DNA from 4 places in the Streptomyces sp. NPDC013157 genome. Region 4 is predicted to be linked to each of the others. Evidence: riboswitches for the same ligand, from Rfam matches in the RefSeq annotation. Region 4 holds a riboswitch; each other region holds the start of a gene.
What was found. A riboswitch is a leader RNA that binds a small molecule or an ion and turns the genes downstream of it on or off. The one in region 4 is predicted to bind cyclic di-AMP.

Region 1: another riboswitch for cyclic di-AMP. It lies ahead of ACFY6U_RS04790 (M23 family metallopeptidase); the one in region 4 lies ahead of ACFY6U_RS42600 (C40 family peptidase).
Region 2: another riboswitch for cyclic di-AMP. It lies ahead of ACFY6U_RS11380 (peptidoglycan DD-metalloendopeptidase family protein); the one in region 4 lies ahead of ACFY6U_RS42600 (C40 family peptidase).
Region 3: another riboswitch for cyclic di-AMP. It lies ahead of ACFY6U_RS33130 (NlpC/P60 family protein); the one in region 4 lies ahead of ACFY6U_RS42600 (C40 family peptidase).

The regions. Positions count from the first base shown of each region.
Region 1 covers NZ_JBIBAK010000001.1:1,072,101-1,076,011, forward strand. Annotated here, with positions in the region: gene ACFY6U_RS04785 (GntR family transcriptional regulator) at 200-895, opposite strand; gene ACFY6U_RS04790 (M23 family metallopeptidase) at 1,281-2,036, opposite strand; cyclic di-AMP (ydaO/yuaA leader) riboswitch at 2,049-2,212, opposite strand; gene ACFY6U_RS04795 (M16 family metallopeptidase) at 2,405-3,793, opposite strand; gene ACFY6U_RS04800 (M16 family metallopeptidase) at 3,790-3,911, opposite strand, start outside.
Region 2 covers NZ_JBIBAK010000003.1:270,522-274,432, forward strand. Annotated here, with positions in the region: gene ACFY6U_RS11375 (SGNH/GDSL hydrolase family protein) at 1-575, opposite strand, end outside; gene ACFY6U_RS11380 (peptidoglycan DD-metalloendopeptidase family protein) at 757-1,698, opposite strand; cyclic di-AMP (ydaO/yuaA leader) riboswitch at 1,703-1,863, opposite strand; gene ACFY6U_RS11385 (alpha-galactosidase) at 2,172-3,911, opposite strand, start outside.
Region 3 covers NZ_JBIBAK010000013.1:97,076-100,986, forward strand. Annotated here, with positions in the region: gene ACFY6U_RS33125 (tellurite resistance/C4-dicarboxylate transporter family protein) at 1-223, opposite strand, end outside; gene ACFY6U_RS33130 (NlpC/P60 family protein) at 461-1,609, opposite strand; cyclic di-AMP (ydaO/yuaA leader) riboswitch at 1,617-1,791, opposite strand; gene pcrA (DNA helicase PcrA) at 2,104-3,911, shown strand, end outside.
Region 4 covers NZ_JBIBAK010000020.1:4,127-8,037, forward strand. Annotated here, with positions in the region: gene ACFY6U_RS42590 (ATP-dependent Clp protease proteolytic subunit) at 1-527, shown strand, start outside; gene ACFY6U_RS42595 (hypothetical protein) at 535-843, shown strand; cyclic di-AMP (ydaO/yuaA leader) riboswitch at 1,205-1,389, shown strand; gene ACFY6U_RS42600 (C40 family peptidase) at 1,393-1,866, shown strand; gene ACFY6U_RS42605 (ATP-binding protein) at 1,900-2,358, opposite strand; gene ACFY6U_RS42610 (helix-turn-helix transcriptional regulator) at 2,571-3,431, shown strand; gene ACFY6U_RS42615 (DUF397 domain-containing protein) at 3,441-3,668, shown strand; gene ACFY6U_RS42620 (8-amino-7-oxononanoate synthase) at 3,780-3,911, opposite strand, start outside.

The DNA of each region.
Region 1 (3,911 bases), on a different contig from region 4:
CATGACAGCCGCACATGACTTCACGACGGGACCGCCCACGGCTTTACGACGACCCCGTCCCGGAGTTTGTGAAGACCCGGACGCCCGGCTTTACCGCGCGCACACGAAAGAAGCGCGACCGCTAATTCCTGACGCGCGTGAATTCGGGCACGGAAAACAGCCCCCGCCGAATAACACCCCTTTGTATACGGCGCGCGTGTTAATGCCGCAGGCCCGACACGTTTACGGGATGTTGCGAAGTCCTCACACCGTTCGCCCGTTCGGTGGCGCCGGGAAAGCGCAGCCGGTGGGAGACCGCCGAGCGCTCGGTGTGCAGGGCCGTGATCGCCCGGGCGCGGTCGCCGTCGCCGCGCGCCACGGCGTCCACGATGGCGCCGTGCTCCGTCCAGGACTCCACGGGGTTGGCCGGCGTCTCCACGGTGTACATCCAGGCGATCTTGTGGCGGAGCTGGGTGAGCGTCGAGGTCAGGGCGTGGCTGCCGGAGGCCTGCGCAAGGGTCTCGTGGAACCAGCCGCCCAGCGAGCGCAGGTCCTCGCTGTTGCCCCGCCTGGCCCGCTCCTGCCCCAGCCTGACCAGTCCGCGCAGCACCTTGAGGTGGGCCTCGGTGCGGCGCTGGGCGGCCCGGGAGGCACCGAGCGGCTCCAGGAGCATGCGCATCTCCAGCAGGTCGGCGGCCTCCTGCTCGGTCGGTTCGGCCACGCACGCGCCCGCGTGCCGGCGCGTCACGACGAAGCCCTCGGCCTCCAGGGTGCGCAGGGCCTCGCGGACGGGGACGCGCGAGACCCCGTAACGGCGGGCCAGGAGTTCCTCGGTGAGCCGGCTGCCGCGCTCGTAGACACCCGCGACGATGTCGTCCCGGATCGCCGTGCATACCGAGTGCGCCGGAATACGCATGTCCGACCTCCGCCTTAATCCCCGTGAAACGCCGCCGAGTGGCGCCCGTTCCGTGACTCTATTGCAATGAGCCGGAATTTCCGACGGGGGGCCGGAATCCAGGGATATATTTTGGACAGCGGGGGCACGAAAACGACGAAAGCCCCGGCGTGGGGGCCGGGGCTCCGGAACATCTCACGAGTTGTTGTCGCCGGACTGGCAGCGGTCCGCCTCGGTGGTCGGGTGCGGGTGCGTGGGGGTTGCTCGCGCAGTTCCCCGCGCCCCTTCCAGGGGCGTCAGGCGCAGCACCCCTTCGGGGGCGCGGGGAACTGCGCGACCAGCCACGACGCACCCGCACGCATCGCGACCACGTCGGTCCCGGCGCGGCGCTCCTGTCCGGCTCTCGTCAGACGTTCACGCCGTGCTTGCGGAGGTAGGCGACCGGGTCGACGTCGGAGCCGTACTCGGGGGTCGTACGGGCCTCGAAGTGGAGGTGGGGGCCGGTCGTGTTGCCGGTCGCGCCGGAGAGACCTATCTGCTGGCCCGGGGTGACCTTCTGGCCCACCGAGACGCCGATGGACGACAGGTGGCCGTACTGGGTGTACATGCCGTCGGCCATCTTGATGACGATCTCGTTGCCGTACGCCCCGCCCCAGCCCGTGGAGACGACCGTGCCGGTGCCGACGGCGTGCACGACCGTACCGCTCGCGGCGTGGAAGTCGATGCCGGTGTGGGCGCCCGAGGACCACAGGGAGCCGCCGGTCTTGTAGCCGGTGGAGACGTAGGAGTCGCTGACCGGCGCGACGAAGGTGTTGAGGCGCTTGCGCTCGGCCTCGCGGGCGGCGCGTACCTTGGCCGCGCGCTCCTTTGCGGCCTGCTCCGCGGCCTTCTTGCGGGCGGCCTCCTCGGCCGCCTTGCGCTCGGCGACCGCCTTCTGGGCGGCGGCCTGGGCGTCGATCTGCTCGGCGACGGAGTCACTGATCGTGATGACCGGGGTGAGGCCGGTCTGCTCGACGGAGTTCTCGGCGGCGAGCGCCGGAGCGGCGGAGACGGTGCCGATGACACCCGTGGTGGTGAGGGCCGCGATACCGGCGGCCTGCGCGGTGGTGCGCTTCACCCGGCCGGGACGACGGTGCTTCCCGGAGGCGCACATGAACGCCATGTAGAGGCTGGTCCTTTCCTTCCCTCTCGCCTACCGGGTTAGCTGACGGGTTCGGAGCAGGAAGGTCTCCTACGGGCCCCCTCGCGACACGCGCGGGCGCCCGATTCACCCCAGGGACTGCGTGGGTCCCCGGCTCCCCTGGCTCGCGCCGTACGGGGACTCGGCGATGGCTGTCCGGTGCCGCGGACGCGGCGCGATGCCTGACGGACAGCCCGGAAGAACCTACGAGGGCCCGCCTTCAATGCTCAAACGGAACCCTGTTTTTGTCGCGCATCCCACAGGGCAGACAGGCAACCTCCGCCCCAATTCGGACATTCCAGAGCCCCGGTGACCGGGTGGTCACCAGGGCTCCGCACACGCGCGTGCCGCTACTCGGCGGCGACGACCGTGACTTCGCCGATCCCGAGCGCCTCGACGGGCTCCTTGATCTGTGCCGCGTCCCCGACGAGGACGGTCACCAGGCGGTCCACCGGGAAGGCGTTCACGACCGCCGCGGTGGCCTCCACGGTGCCCGTGTTGGCGAGTTGCCGGTACAGCGTGGCCTGGAAGTCGTCGGGCAGGTGCTGCTCGACCTGGTCGGCCAGGGTGCCGGCGACGGCCGCCGCCGTCTCGTACTTGAGCGGAGCCACCCCGACGAGGTTCTGCACGGCCACGTCGCGCTCGGCGTCCGTGAGGCCCTCGGCGGCGAGCGTGCGCAGCACCGTCCACAGGTCCAGCAGGGCCGGGCCGGTGTTCGGGGTGTCCACCGAGCCGCTGATGGCCAGCATGGACGCGCCGGTGCCGTCGGGGGCGGACCGCAGGACCTGCCCGAAGGAACGGACGCCGTAGGTGTAGCCCTTCTCCTCGCGCAGGACGCGGTCCAGGCGGGAGGTGAGGGTGCCGCCCAGGCAGTAGGTGCCGAGCACCTGGGCGGGCCAGACGCGGTCGTGCCGGTCGGAGCCGACGCGGCCGATGAGGAGCTGGGTCTGGACGGCGCCGGGGCGGTCCACGATCACGACCCGGCCGGTGTCGTCGGCGGTCACCGGCGGGACCGGGCGGGGCTGCGCGGTGGAGCCACGCCAGGCGCCCAGGGTCTCGCCGAGCAGCTCGTCCAGGTCGATGCCGGTCAGGTCGCCGACGACGACCGCGGTGGCCGTGGCGGGCCGGACGTGCCGGTCGTAGAACGCGCGGACGGCGGCCGCGTCGATCTTCTCGACGGTGTCCTCGGTGCCCTGGCGCGGACGGGACATCCGCGCGGTCGACGGGAACAGCTCCTTGTAGAGCTCCTTGGCGGCCCGGCGGCTGGGGTTGGCCAGCTCGTGCGGGATCTCGTCGAGGCGGTTGCGGACCAGCCGCTCGACCTCGCTCTCGGCGAAGGCGGGCGCCCTCAGGGCGTCGGAGAGCAGCCCGAGGCCCTTGGCCAGCCGGGAGGCGGGGACCTCCAGGCTGACGCGGACGCCGGGGTGGTCGGCGTGCGCGTCGAGGGTGGCACCGGCCCGCTCCAGCTCGGCGGCGTACTCCTCGGCCGCGTGCTTGTCGGTGCCCTCGGAGAAGGCGCGCGCCATGATCGTGGCGACGCCGTCCAGGCCGGCCGGCTCGGCGTCCAGGGGCGCGTCCAGGAGCACCTCGACGGCGACGACCTGCTGGCCGGGGCGGTGGCAGCGCAGCACGGTCAGGCCGTTGTCCAGGGTGGCGCGCTCGGGGGCCGGGAACGCCCAGGGCCTGGCCTCGCCCGGCTGCGGCTGGGGGTGGAAGTCCATGGTGGCGAGCTCGGTCACTTGGCCGTCTCCTCGTTCTCGTTGCCGGCCTCTACGGTCGCTTCCTGCTCCGGGTCCTCGCCGCGCCCCGCCTCCTGGGTGTGCTCCGCGGACTCCGCGGACAGCGGCTCGTAGACGA
Region 2 (3,911 bases), on a different contig from region 4:
ACGCCGAGCACCTGGCCCGCACGCAGCGCCACGCGTGTGTGCCCCTCGGGAGAGAGGTGCAGCCGGTCGTCGTCCCAGGCCCGCCGGTCCTGAATGGTCTTCAGGGACCACAGGTCCAGGACGGGGCAGCCGTACCGGTCGGCGATGGCCCGGACATGTCCGTTGTACGTGGCGATCTTGCCGCGCATGTGCTTGAGGACGGGCACGCCCCGGGTGTCGAAGCCGGTGGTCACCAGCACCGTACCGACGGCCTCGGTCAGCCGGGCCACGGCCCGCTCGAACCGCTCGGCCACCTCGTCGGGGTCGGTGCCGGGGCGGATGATGTCGTTGCCGCCCGCACAGAAGGAGACCAGGTCCGGGGCGAGTTCCAGGGCCTGCGGCACCTGGTCCGCCACGATCTGGTCGAGCAGTTTCCCGCGCACGGCGAGGTTGGTGTAACCGAAGTCGCCCTCGGGCCGCCGGTCGGACAGCAGTACCGCGAACCGGTCGGCCCAGCCGACGAACGCCCCGTCGGGGCCGGGGTCTCCCACGCCCTCGGTGAAGCTGTCCCCCACCGCCGCGTACGACCCGATCACTGATGCATTGTCATTCTTCGAATCGTCTCCCACGTCGGACCATGATTCACCTTCGGTTGTGACCTACGCGACCGTAATAAGGGGTTGACGCTCGGTGAGATAAGACACCTTTAAATACTTTGCCAACCTTGGAATAAGGCCCTGAACACCGACGTTGAAGCGTCGGTCGCGGGGCCCCGGGTCAGCCGACGGCGACACCCTTGGAGCGGAGATAGGCGACCGGGTCCACGTCCGAGCCGTAGTCGGGGGTGGTGCGGATCTCGAAGTGCAGGTGCGGGCCGGTCACGTTGCCGGTCGCGCCGGAGAGACCGACCTGCTGGCCCGCGGTCACGGTCTGGCCGACCGAGACGGAGAGGGCGGAGAGGTGGCCGTACTGCGCGTAGTAGCCGTCGGCGAGCCGGATGACGACCTGGTTGCCGTAGGCGCCGCCCCAGCCGGCCGTGACGACCGTGCCCGCGCCGACGGCCTTGACGGGGGTGCCGGTCGGGACGACGAAGTCGACGCCCGTGTGGTAGCCGCTGGACCACATGCTGCCGGCCACGTGGTAACCGGTGCCGACGGCGCCGGCGGCGACCGGGAGGTTGAAGCCGGAGGTGGTCGCGACCGAACCGTCGGAGCCGTCCGCGGAGGAGGCCGAGGACGAGGAGGAGGCCGAGGACGAGGAGGGGGAAGACGACTGCGGGTTCGACTGCGTCTGCGGACGGGAGCCGGAGTCCGTCGTCGTGGCGTGCCGGCCACCGAGGGTCAGCTTGAGTCCGGGGTGGATCAGCGAGGGGTTGTCGCCGACCGCCTGCCGGTTGTCGGCGTAGAGCCGGTGCCAGCCGCCGCGGACGTTCTGCTCGCGGGCAATCTTCGAGAGATAGTCACCGGGCACCACCGTGTAGATGCGGTGCGCGAAATGCGCGGCGCCGGAATTCCCCGCGGGCGCCTCCTTCACCGCGGTCTTCCCGATCACGGGAAGCGTCTGGGTGGCCTTTTCGGAAACGGACTGCGTAGTGGCCGCGTGGGCGCCGGTGGCCCCCATGAGCGGCAGAGCCAGCGCGGCGCCACCGGTTCCGGCGACGGCCATCGAGCGGGTGAAACGCTGGGACTTGGGGCGGCGGTGCTTACCCTTCGCGGGCATGGCGCATTCCTCTCCTGCGCCTGCGAGGTGAGCTGTCGGGTTCGGGCTGGAGCTGCCCGGCCACGGCGGAAAGCGTGGCTGCACCCCTAGCCGTCCCGGGAACCGGAACAGGCGGTCTTACCTGGTGGGTCCCCCGCTCCTGCCGGGCACGGGTGAGTGTGTGTGGGGACTCCGGGCGGCGGCAGGATTCGGCGTTCCGACCGGATGTGTGGCGAACGTAAACGAGTAGGACGGACGTGGACAAGCATCCGGTTTCCGGCCGTCCGGGTTTCACTTGATCCGTTACCGGAAATCCCGGTCACCCTCCGTGAATTCCGGTCTGTTCGCTTTTCCAATCCGCTTACGGAACACCAGGATTACGTGAGCATGACGCGCGACGGACGGTCACGAATATGACGCTCCTCACGCACGTCATGCCACGTCCCCTTATTACACGCCGAGTTGTAATGAAGACGCCAATTCGGGTATACGTGTCAGATCCGGCGAAGCCGGATGACTGCCGCATCCAGGTCGCCCTTCAGTCCGGTGCGCAGCCCGTGGTGCAACAGGACGGCACCCCGGTGCACTTCGCCCGTTTCGCGGCATTCGTATGACGCTGTCGGATCGAGCCCCTGCAGCCTCAGCGCCGGCGCCGGCTCGCCGTAGCTCTGGGCCTGCAGCCAGGCGAGGACGACGGTCTCGTCGCCGAGCGTGTACTGCACCGCGCTGAGCCCGCCGGCCGGCGGCCGCAGCCGGAACTGATCGCCGCGCTGCACCTGGGGCCGGATCTCCTTGTAGAGCTCCACCCAGCGGCCGGCCTCGGCGAGCTCCTCCTCGGTCCACTGCGAGAGGTCGCCGCCGATGCCGAGCGCACCGGCCATGGAGCTGACGAACCGGAAACGCAGGCTGCTGACCCGGCCGTTGAGCTGGTGGTTCGGGCTGTCGGTGACCCAGGCCGACATCACCCGGGCGGGGTGGATCTGGCTGAAGCCGTGCTGGATGGCGAGCCGGTCCAGCGGGTCGGTGTTGTCGGAGGTCCACACCTCGTCGGTACGGCTCATGATCCCGAGGTCGATCCGCCCGCCGCCGCCGGAGCACGACTCGATGGCCACGTTCGGGTGGGCCGCCCGGATCCGGTCGAGCAGGGCGTACAGCCCGCGCACGTGGTCGACCCACAGGCGCTGCGGGTAGGGCTCGCCGGGCCAGCCCGCGTCCGTGAAGCAGCGGTTGAAGTCCCACTTGACGTAGTCGATCGGAGCGCTGGACAGCAGGGCGTCGAGCTGCTCCCACAGGTACTCCTGGACGTCCTCGCGGGCGAGGTTGAGGACGAGCTGGTTGCGGAGTTCCGTCCGCTTCCGTCCCGGCTGGTACTGCACCCAGTCGGGGTGTGCCCGGTACAGGTCGCTGTCCGGGTTGACCATCTCGGGCTCGACCCAGATGCCGAACTGCATGCCGAGGGCGTGCACGTAGTCGGCGAGCGGCTTGAGACCCTTCGGGAAGCGGTCCGGGTTGGGCGTCCAGTCGCCGAGCCCGGCGCGGTCGCTGGTGCGGGCGCCGAACCAGCCGTCGTCCACCACGAACAGCTCGACGCCGATCGCGGCGGCCCGGCGGGCGAGGGTGGCCTGCTGCTCCTCGGAGATGTCGAAGGTGGTGGCCTCCCAGGAGTTGAACAGCACCGGCCGGTCCTGATCGGCGTCCGGGATGATGTACGCCCGCTGGTAGGCGTGCCAGGCGCGGCTCGCCCCGCCGAAACCGCCGTCGGTCCACAGGCCCGCGAAGACGGGGCTGGTGTACGACTCGCCCTCGGCCAACATCAGCAGGCCCGAGTCGTCGTAGCCGGCGCCGCCGGTGATCTGCACGCGCGCGTCCGGGAGCTGAGCGACCGCGATCCGCCAGGAGCCGGACCAGCCGAGGGCGCAGCCCCAGACCTCGCCGCGCTCCTCGGTGGCGTCGGTGTCGAGGGCGACCCAGGGCAGGTGCTGGTGGCCGGTGTGGCCGCGGCGGCTGCCGATGACCTTCTCGCCGTAGGTGAGCGGGGTGCTGGTGAGCCGGGACTCCGCGGCCCAGCGGCCGTGCAGCTGGGAGAGCCGCCAGCCCTCACGGTCGGGGAGCGTCCAGGTGGCGGGGTCGGCGCGCAGCAGCTCCACGCGCGTGTGCCCCTCGTTGTCGACGGTCACCCAGCGCTCGACGACGTCGCCGCGCATCCGGTAGTGCAGGGTGATGACGATGCCGTC
Region 3 (3,911 bases), on a different contig from region 4:
GCGCCTCCCGCGCCCACCGCAGGCGGTCGCGCGCCAGCCGTACGACGAAGTCCGCCGCCAGCGCCGCCCACATCACGCAGGCCAGTACCAGCGCCACCCGGGACACGGTCTCGGCGCCCGCCAGGTGCAACCCCACCGACATGATGCCGGTGGCCATCACGGCGGCCCCGGCCGCCGGCAGACGCTGCGCCCACCAGCCGCGGAGGGGTGAAATGCCGGACATGCCCCTGATGCTAGGGAGCGCCGCCCGCTGGACGAGCGGGGCACGCGCGCGTGCGGCCCGAAAACGGCGCCGACCGCGCGAGCCGTACGGTCGCGGCGGACGGGAGCGCGGGGGGATGTGGGGGGATGTGGGGGAGCGGCTGCGGGTGCGTGGCGGGCGGCGGGCGCCGCTGTGCGTGCGGGGCCGGCGAAGAGAAGCGGGAGGGGGCGCCCCCGGGGTGGTGGGCGCCCCGTCGGGTCAGGCCGGGCGCACCACGCTGTGGATGATCGACTCGCCGCCGTAGTAGATCGACTCCTCCCGGACGTAGGCGCCGGGCTTCGGGGCGTGGATCATCATGCCGTTGCCGATGTAGATGCCGACGTGGCTGACGTCGTCGTAGAAGAAGACCAGGTCGCCGGGCTGGGCGTCGGCGAGGGGGACGGTGGTGCCGGCGTTCACCTGGTCGTAGGTGGTGCGCGGCAGGGAGACGCCCGCGGCCTTCCAGGCGGCCTGGGAGAGCCCGGAGCAGTCGTAGGAGCCGGGGCCGGTGGCGCCCCAGACGTAGGGCTTGCCGATCTGCGCGCGGGCGAAGGCGATCGCCTTGGCGGCCTTCGTGGCGTAGGCGGAGGACGAGCTGCTCGACGTGCCGGAAGAGGAGCTGCCCGACGCGGTGGACGACGACGTCGCCCGGTCGGCCGCCGCGGCCTGCTGCTTCGCCAGCTCCGCCGCCTTGCGGTCCGCCGCTTCCTGCTGCTGCTTCTCGATCGCCGCGAGCCGGGCCTTCTCCGCGGCCGTCAGCTGGGACAGCAGCTCCCGCGCGGAGGCCAGCTTCGTCTGCACGGTGGTCTTCGCGGTCTTGAGGTCGTCCTGCGTCTCGGTGAGCGACTCGAGGCTCCGGGTGGCCTCCTGCCGCTTCTTCATGGTCGCGGACTGCTGGGTGACGTAGTCGTCGACCGCGCCCTTCTGGCGCGCGGTCAGGCGGCTCATCAGCTGGTCCTGGTCGAAGTAGCCCTGGGGGCTGTCCGCGAGCAGGAAGGTCGCCGTGTCGGGAACGCTCGCCCCGGTCCGGTACTGGGCCGCGGCGAACGAACCCAGTTCCTCACGCGCCTTGTTGAGCCGGTCGGTGCGTCTGGCGACGTCGTCGAGCAGGGTGTCGACCTGCTTGCGCTGACTGCCGGTCCGCTCCTTGGCGGCGTTGTACTTCTCGGTCGCCGACTCCGCCTGCCGGTAGAGGGCGTCGACCTTCTTCTCGACCTCCTCCAGGCTCGGCTTGCCGTCCGAGGAGGGCGCGGCCTCGGCCGTCTGGGAGAACAGGGCCATGGAGGTGAGGGCGGCGGTGGCCAGTGCGGGGGTGCGTATGCCTGCCGCGCGTGTTCCTGACGGCCGGGACTTGCGGTGCGACGCCAACGGGGGCGACTCCTTCCAGCGGTCCGCCTACCGAGTTAGCTGTCGGGTTCGGGCGGGTGGTTCGGAAGGGTTGCCCTACGGTCCGTTCCCCGGAGGGGAGTCGGGACCGATTCACCCCGGGATCGGTGTGGGTCCCCGGCTCCGGATGCGCGGTGGCGCCCCGGACTCGGCGGAGGCCGTGCGGCCCGGCGACGTTCGCCGGTGGGGGTCGTACGGCCTGCCCGGCACGCTAGCCAACTCGTGTGGTCTCTGTGAAGTTTGATGTGCGATATGCCCGATACATTTTCGTGACCTTGGCGTCGGGATTTGTTCAGGCGGGGTGATCCGGGACGTTATGGGTGACTTGCCGTGGATTGTTGAGAGGTTCGTGGTGGGCCTTCGCGGCCGTGTGACGCGCGTCGACCTGCTGTGACCGAACGGATCTGTTCGGTCACCGGGGCGAGTTTTCGGGGCGGCGGCCGGTTGTCGGTGGGGCGCCCTAGACTCGGAGAGCGATGAGCAGCCTCTTTGACGACAGCTTCCTGGCGAGCCTCCAGGCCCCCCGCGGCCATGACGAGGAACCCCCGCCGCCGCCCGAGGACGAGCACGCTCCGGAGTCGATTCCGGACGATCTGTTCGGCGGGAAGTTCGACGTGCCCCCGGACCGGGACGCCTACTACCGCGACGGCGCCGCCCGCCCGGCCCTGGACCCGGCCGCACTCCTGGAGGGGCTGAACGACAACCAGCGGGCCGCCGTCGTGCACGCCGGCTCCCCGCTGCTCATCGTGGCCGGCGCCGGTTCCGGCAAGACGCGCGTGCTCACCCACCGCATCGCCCACCTGCTCGGCGCGCGCCATGTGCACCCGGGCCAGATCCTCGCGATCACCTTCACCAACAAGGCCGCGGGCGAGATGAAGGAGCGGGTCGAGCACCTCGTCGGCCCGCGCGCGAACGCGATGTGGGTGATGACCTTCCACAGCGCCTGCGTGCGGATCCTCCGGAGGGAGAGCAAGAAGCTCGGCTTCACCTCCTCCTTCTCGATCTACGACGCGGCCGACTCCAAGCGCCTGATGGCCCTGGTCTGCCGCGACCTGGACCTCGACCCCAAGAGGTTCCCGCCGAAGTCGTTCAGCGCCCAGGTCAGCAACCTGAAGAACGAGCTGGTCGACGAGGAGGACTTCGCCGCCCGGGCGAGCGACGGCTTCGAGAAGACCCTCGCCCAGGCCTACGCCCTCTACCAGTCGCGGCTGCGCGAGGCGAACGCCCTCGACTTCGACGACCTGATCATGACGACGGTCAACCTGCTGCGCGCCTTCCCGGACGTCGCCGAGCACTACCGCCGCCGCTTCCGGCACGTCCTGGTGGACGAGTACCAGGACACCAACCACGCCCAGTACGCGCTCGTGCGCGAGCTGGTCGGCACCGGCGCGCACGACGAGAGCACCCCGCCCGCCGAGCACGACCTGCCTCCCGCCGAGCTCTGCGTCGTCGGTGACGCCGACCAGTCGATCTACGCCTTCCGGGGCGCCACGATCCGCAACATCCTGCAGTTCGAGGAGGACTACCCGAACGCGACGACGATCCTCCTGGAGCAGAACTACCGCTCCACCCAGACGATCCTCTCCGCCGCCAACGCGGTCATCGAGCGCAACGAGTCCCGCCGCCCGAAGAACCTGTGGACCAACGCGGGCGCGGGCGCGCAGATCACCGGTTACGTCGCCGACACCGAGCACGACGAGGCGCAGTTCGTCGCCGAGGAGATAGACCGTCTGACGGACGCGGGCGAGGCGAAGGCGGGCGATGTCGCCGTCTTCTACCGCACCAACGCGCAGTCCCGTGTCTTCGAGGAGATCTTCATCCGCGTCGGCCTGCCCTACAAGGTCGTCGGCGGCGTCCGCTTCTACGAGCGCAAGGAGGTCCGGGACGTCCTCGCGTACCTGCGGGTGCTGGCCAACCCGGAGGACTCGGTCCCGCTCCGGCGCATCCTCAACGTCCCCAAGCGCGGTATCGGGGACCGCGCGGAGGCGATGATCGACGCCCTTGCCCAGCGTGAGAAGATCAGCTTCCCGCAGGCGCTCAGGCGCGTCGACGAGGCGTACGGCATGGCCGCGCGGTCGACGAACGCGGTGAAGCGGTTCAACACGCTGATGGAGGACCTCCGTACGGTCGTGGAATCCGGCGCCGGACCCGCCACGGTCCTGGAGGCGATCTACGAACGCACCGGTTACCTGGCCGAGTTGCAGAGCTCGACGGACCCGCAGGACGAGACCCGCATCGAGAACCTCCAGGAACTCGCCTCCGTGGCACTGGAGTTCGAGCAGGA
Region 4 (3,911 bases):
TCCTCGGCACGCCCGTCGACGAGGTCTCGGCCAACGACGTGATGGCGCAGCTCATGTACCTGGAGTACGCGGCTCCGGAGCGGGACATCTCGCTGTACATCAACTCCCCGGGCGGGTCCTACAGCGCGATGGCCGCGATCTACGACACGGTCCAGTACGTGACCTGCGAGGTCGAGACGGTCTGCCTCGGGCAGGCCGGGGCGTCGGCCGCCGTACTGCTGGCGGCCGGCACGCCGGGCAAGCGGTCCGTGCTGCCCGGCGCGCGCATCGTCCTCCAGCAGCCGTCGCTGCCGGAACCGGTACAGGGCCAGCCGAGTGATCTGGCCATCCAGGCCGAGGAGTTGGACCGGGTCCGGGCGATGCTCGAACGGATGCTCGTCCGGCACACCGGGCGCACGGCGGAACAGGTGCACCGGGATCTGGAGCGGGACCTGGTCCTGGACGCACCGCAAGCGCTGGCGTACGGGCTGGTGGACCGGGTGATGCCCACCCGCCGTCCCTCGCTCGGCCTGCCGGACGCGGGGTGAGCCGCCGATGCTGCCGCCGGAGCTTCCTCCGCTGCCCGCGCTGACCCGCGCCGAGGGCGAGCTGATCGACCGTTACCTGGACGTGGTGGATTGGCTGGGCCGGATCAATCCGGCGCAGAACGAGGACACCTACCGCGGGCTGCGCGCCGCGCAGGCGCTGGTGCGCGCGGCGTCCGAGCTGCGTGACGCGCTGGCCCTGATGCATCAGCGGGGCGAGACGGAGCTTCACGGGGACACGCTGGCACGGGCGTTGCGGGTGCTCGACGGCGAGCGCCGGACCGCTCGCGTCGTACTCCCGCCCGACTGCGTACGGTGACACCCGCCGGACTCCGGCCCCACGCGTCGACACGGCGAGTGGGCCGGAGTCGAAACGATCCAAAGGGGTTACCGCCGTCCGGCGGAGTGTGGCGTGGTTTTACCTGACCGCGAGGACCGCTCAAGTTGCCTGCGCGGGGGTGCCCGCGAGCGGCTTCCGCGCAGGTCCGGGGCTACGCAGGGCAGTTGACGGAGAATCGAACACAGGACTGTCCACCCGAACGGGTGGGTGGTGAGTAACCCCACAAATCCCCGATTCCGTTGGGATTTTCGGACACGAGTGAGTGAAGATCCCTGTCTGACGACAAGCCCCCGCCACAGCGGCGGGGCGGTCCGGGCGGACGCCGAGTCCTGCCGCCGCCCGGATTGACCCGTCGACAGAAGTGCATCGGCAGGAGTGGAGGACCCAAGCACGACGGGTCGCCGGCAAGGTCGCGCCATGACCGGGCCGAGCAGCCCTTGGGGTGAAGCCGTGGCAACACGGCCGGGCAACTTCGCCAGCCCGAATCCGACAGGTCATCCTTCACAGGCGGCTGACGAAGGGTTGCGCATGACTGCGCTCAATCGTGTTCCGTCGCTGATGGCCCGGGCCGGTACGGCCTCGGCACTGACCATCGCCGCCGTGGGCGGCTCGATCGTGATCCCGGGCGTCGCTTCCGATGCCTCGGCCGCCACGATGGCGACGAAGGCACTTCAGGTCGCCGCCTCGAAGAAGGGCGCGCCCTACAGGTGGGGTGCCACCGGACCGAACAGGTTCGACTGCTCCGGGCTGACGCTGTACTCGTTCAAGAAGGCGGGCAAGACCCTGCCGCGAACGGCGGCCCAGCAGTACAACAAGACCCGTCACATCTCGGCCGGCAACCGCAAGGCCGGGGACCTGGTCTTCTTCCACTCGGGTTCCAGCGTGTACCACGTCGGCATCTACGCCGGGAAGGGAAAGATCTGGCACGCCCCGAAGACCGGGGACGTGGTGAAGCTCCAGAAGATCTGGACGCGCAGCGTCTGGTACGGCCGGGTCAGCTGACCCCACCGTGAGCGGGCCGGCAGGAGCTCAGGGCTACGGCTCCTGCTGGCCGGCCGCGGTGGCGGTGCCGGCCGGGACCGTCCAGGGCAGTTCGATGGAGACGGTCTTGCCGCCCTCCCCGGTGGGGCGTACCCGGAGCTTGCCGCCGCACTCGGCGGTCAGCCAGCGGATGATGACCATGCCCCGCCCGTTGTCCTGCTGGACCGCGGCGGGGAGTCTCTTGGGGAAGCGCGGATGACTGTCCGTGACGCCGATGCGCAGCTGCTCGTCCCGGTCGAGCACGAGGTCCACCGTGAAGGTGGGTGACTGCCCGAAGGTGTGCTGCACGGCGTTGGTGGCGAGTTCGGAGACGATGAGGCGGACGGTGTCCGCGGTCTCCGTCTCCGGCGGCAGCCCCCACTCCGCGAGCGTGTCCAGCACATAGGAGCGGGCGGCGTAGACCGAGGCGGGATCGCTCGGCAGAGTGACGGATGCTTCCAGGTGGTCTGCCATGGCGACGTCGTCCCTTTCCTCGGGACCGGAGTCCGACACGGAGCGGATGGTTCGAGTACGGTCCCGGACTGGTGCTTCTTCGCCAGACTGCCATTACCGGGCCGGTCACGGGGAGCGATCCACCAAGATATGCATATATCTGTCGCTCGAAGCGGTGAACTCTGCGACCTCAGACCGTATTTGGGCGGCTCGGAAGGAGTAAGGAGTAGCCCATGCAGAACGGTCCCGCGGTGCGCCGCCGCAAACTGGGCGCCGAACTGCGCACTCTGCGCACCGGCGCCGGCCTCACGAGCGGTGAGGCCGCCCGTCTGGTGGGCTGGCATCAGTCGAAAGTGAGCCGGATCGAGACCGGCGCCAGCGGTGTGAAACCGGCCGATGTGCGGTTACTCCTGGACGCCTACGGCGTGGTCGAGGGGCAACTGCGCGAGTTGCTGCTGGTGTTGGCGGGGTCGGAGGACACGGCGGGACGGCACCACTGGTGGCACGCCTATCGGGGGGTCCTGCCGCCCGCCTACCGCGATTTCATCAGCCTGGAGTCGCAGGCAGGCGCGATGCGCACGCTGGAGACCCTGGTCGTGCCGGGGTTGCTGCAGACCCCCGAGTACGCGCGTGCGGTGACCCGGGCGGCCATGGACGGGCCCGACGACGAGGCCCTGGACACCCTGGTGGAGGTGCGTCTGGCCAGGCAGGACGTGCTGCACAACGATCCGCCGCTGGAGCTGAACGCGGTGCTGGACGAAGCGGTGCTACGGCGCGAGGTGGGTGGCCCGGGCGTGATGACGCGGCAGTTGACCCGGCTGGTGGAGGCAGCCCGGTTGCCCCAGGTACGGCTCCAGGTGCTGCCGTTCGCGGCCGGGGCGCATATCGGCATCACCGGACCTTTCGTAATCTTCTCATTTCCGAGCACTTCTGATCTGGACGTGGTTGTTATCGACCAGTTGACGAGTAGCCTCTACCTGGAGCGGAAAGAAGACCTCCAGGCCTACACGGAGGCCTTCGACACGCTCCGGATCCACGCCCTTTCCCCCGAGGACTCGTTGGATTACATCGCCGCAATAGCTGACGGCGCGTAAGGAGGCACCATGACTGCACTGCCTCGGAACGTACCTTCAAGTGCTGATCTGCACGGACTGCGGTGGCTGCGCAGCAGCTACAGCACCGGAGCGAACAACTGCGTGGAGACGGCACGGCCGCGCTCCGGCCCCTCGGCCGGACTGCTCGCCGTGCGCGACTCCAAGGTTCCGGCCGGACCCGCGCTGCTCTTCTCCCCCGAGAGCTGGGCGGGTTTCACTTCGGCGTTCGCCGGCTGATCAGCCCCAGAAGAGTCTGATCAGACACGAACGAAACGGATCAGACTCGTACCCCATCCATCCCCGACTCCGTATCCGCTCGCGAGCCAGGCCCGGCCGTGTCACGCCGACTCATGGTCGCGTCTTGCCGATCACATGTACAGCGCGTTCGATCTCGGCCCCGGAGAGGTCCGCACGGGCGGTCAGCCTGAGCCGTGAGATGCCGTCCGGCACCGACGGCGGACGGAAACAGCCCACGGCCAG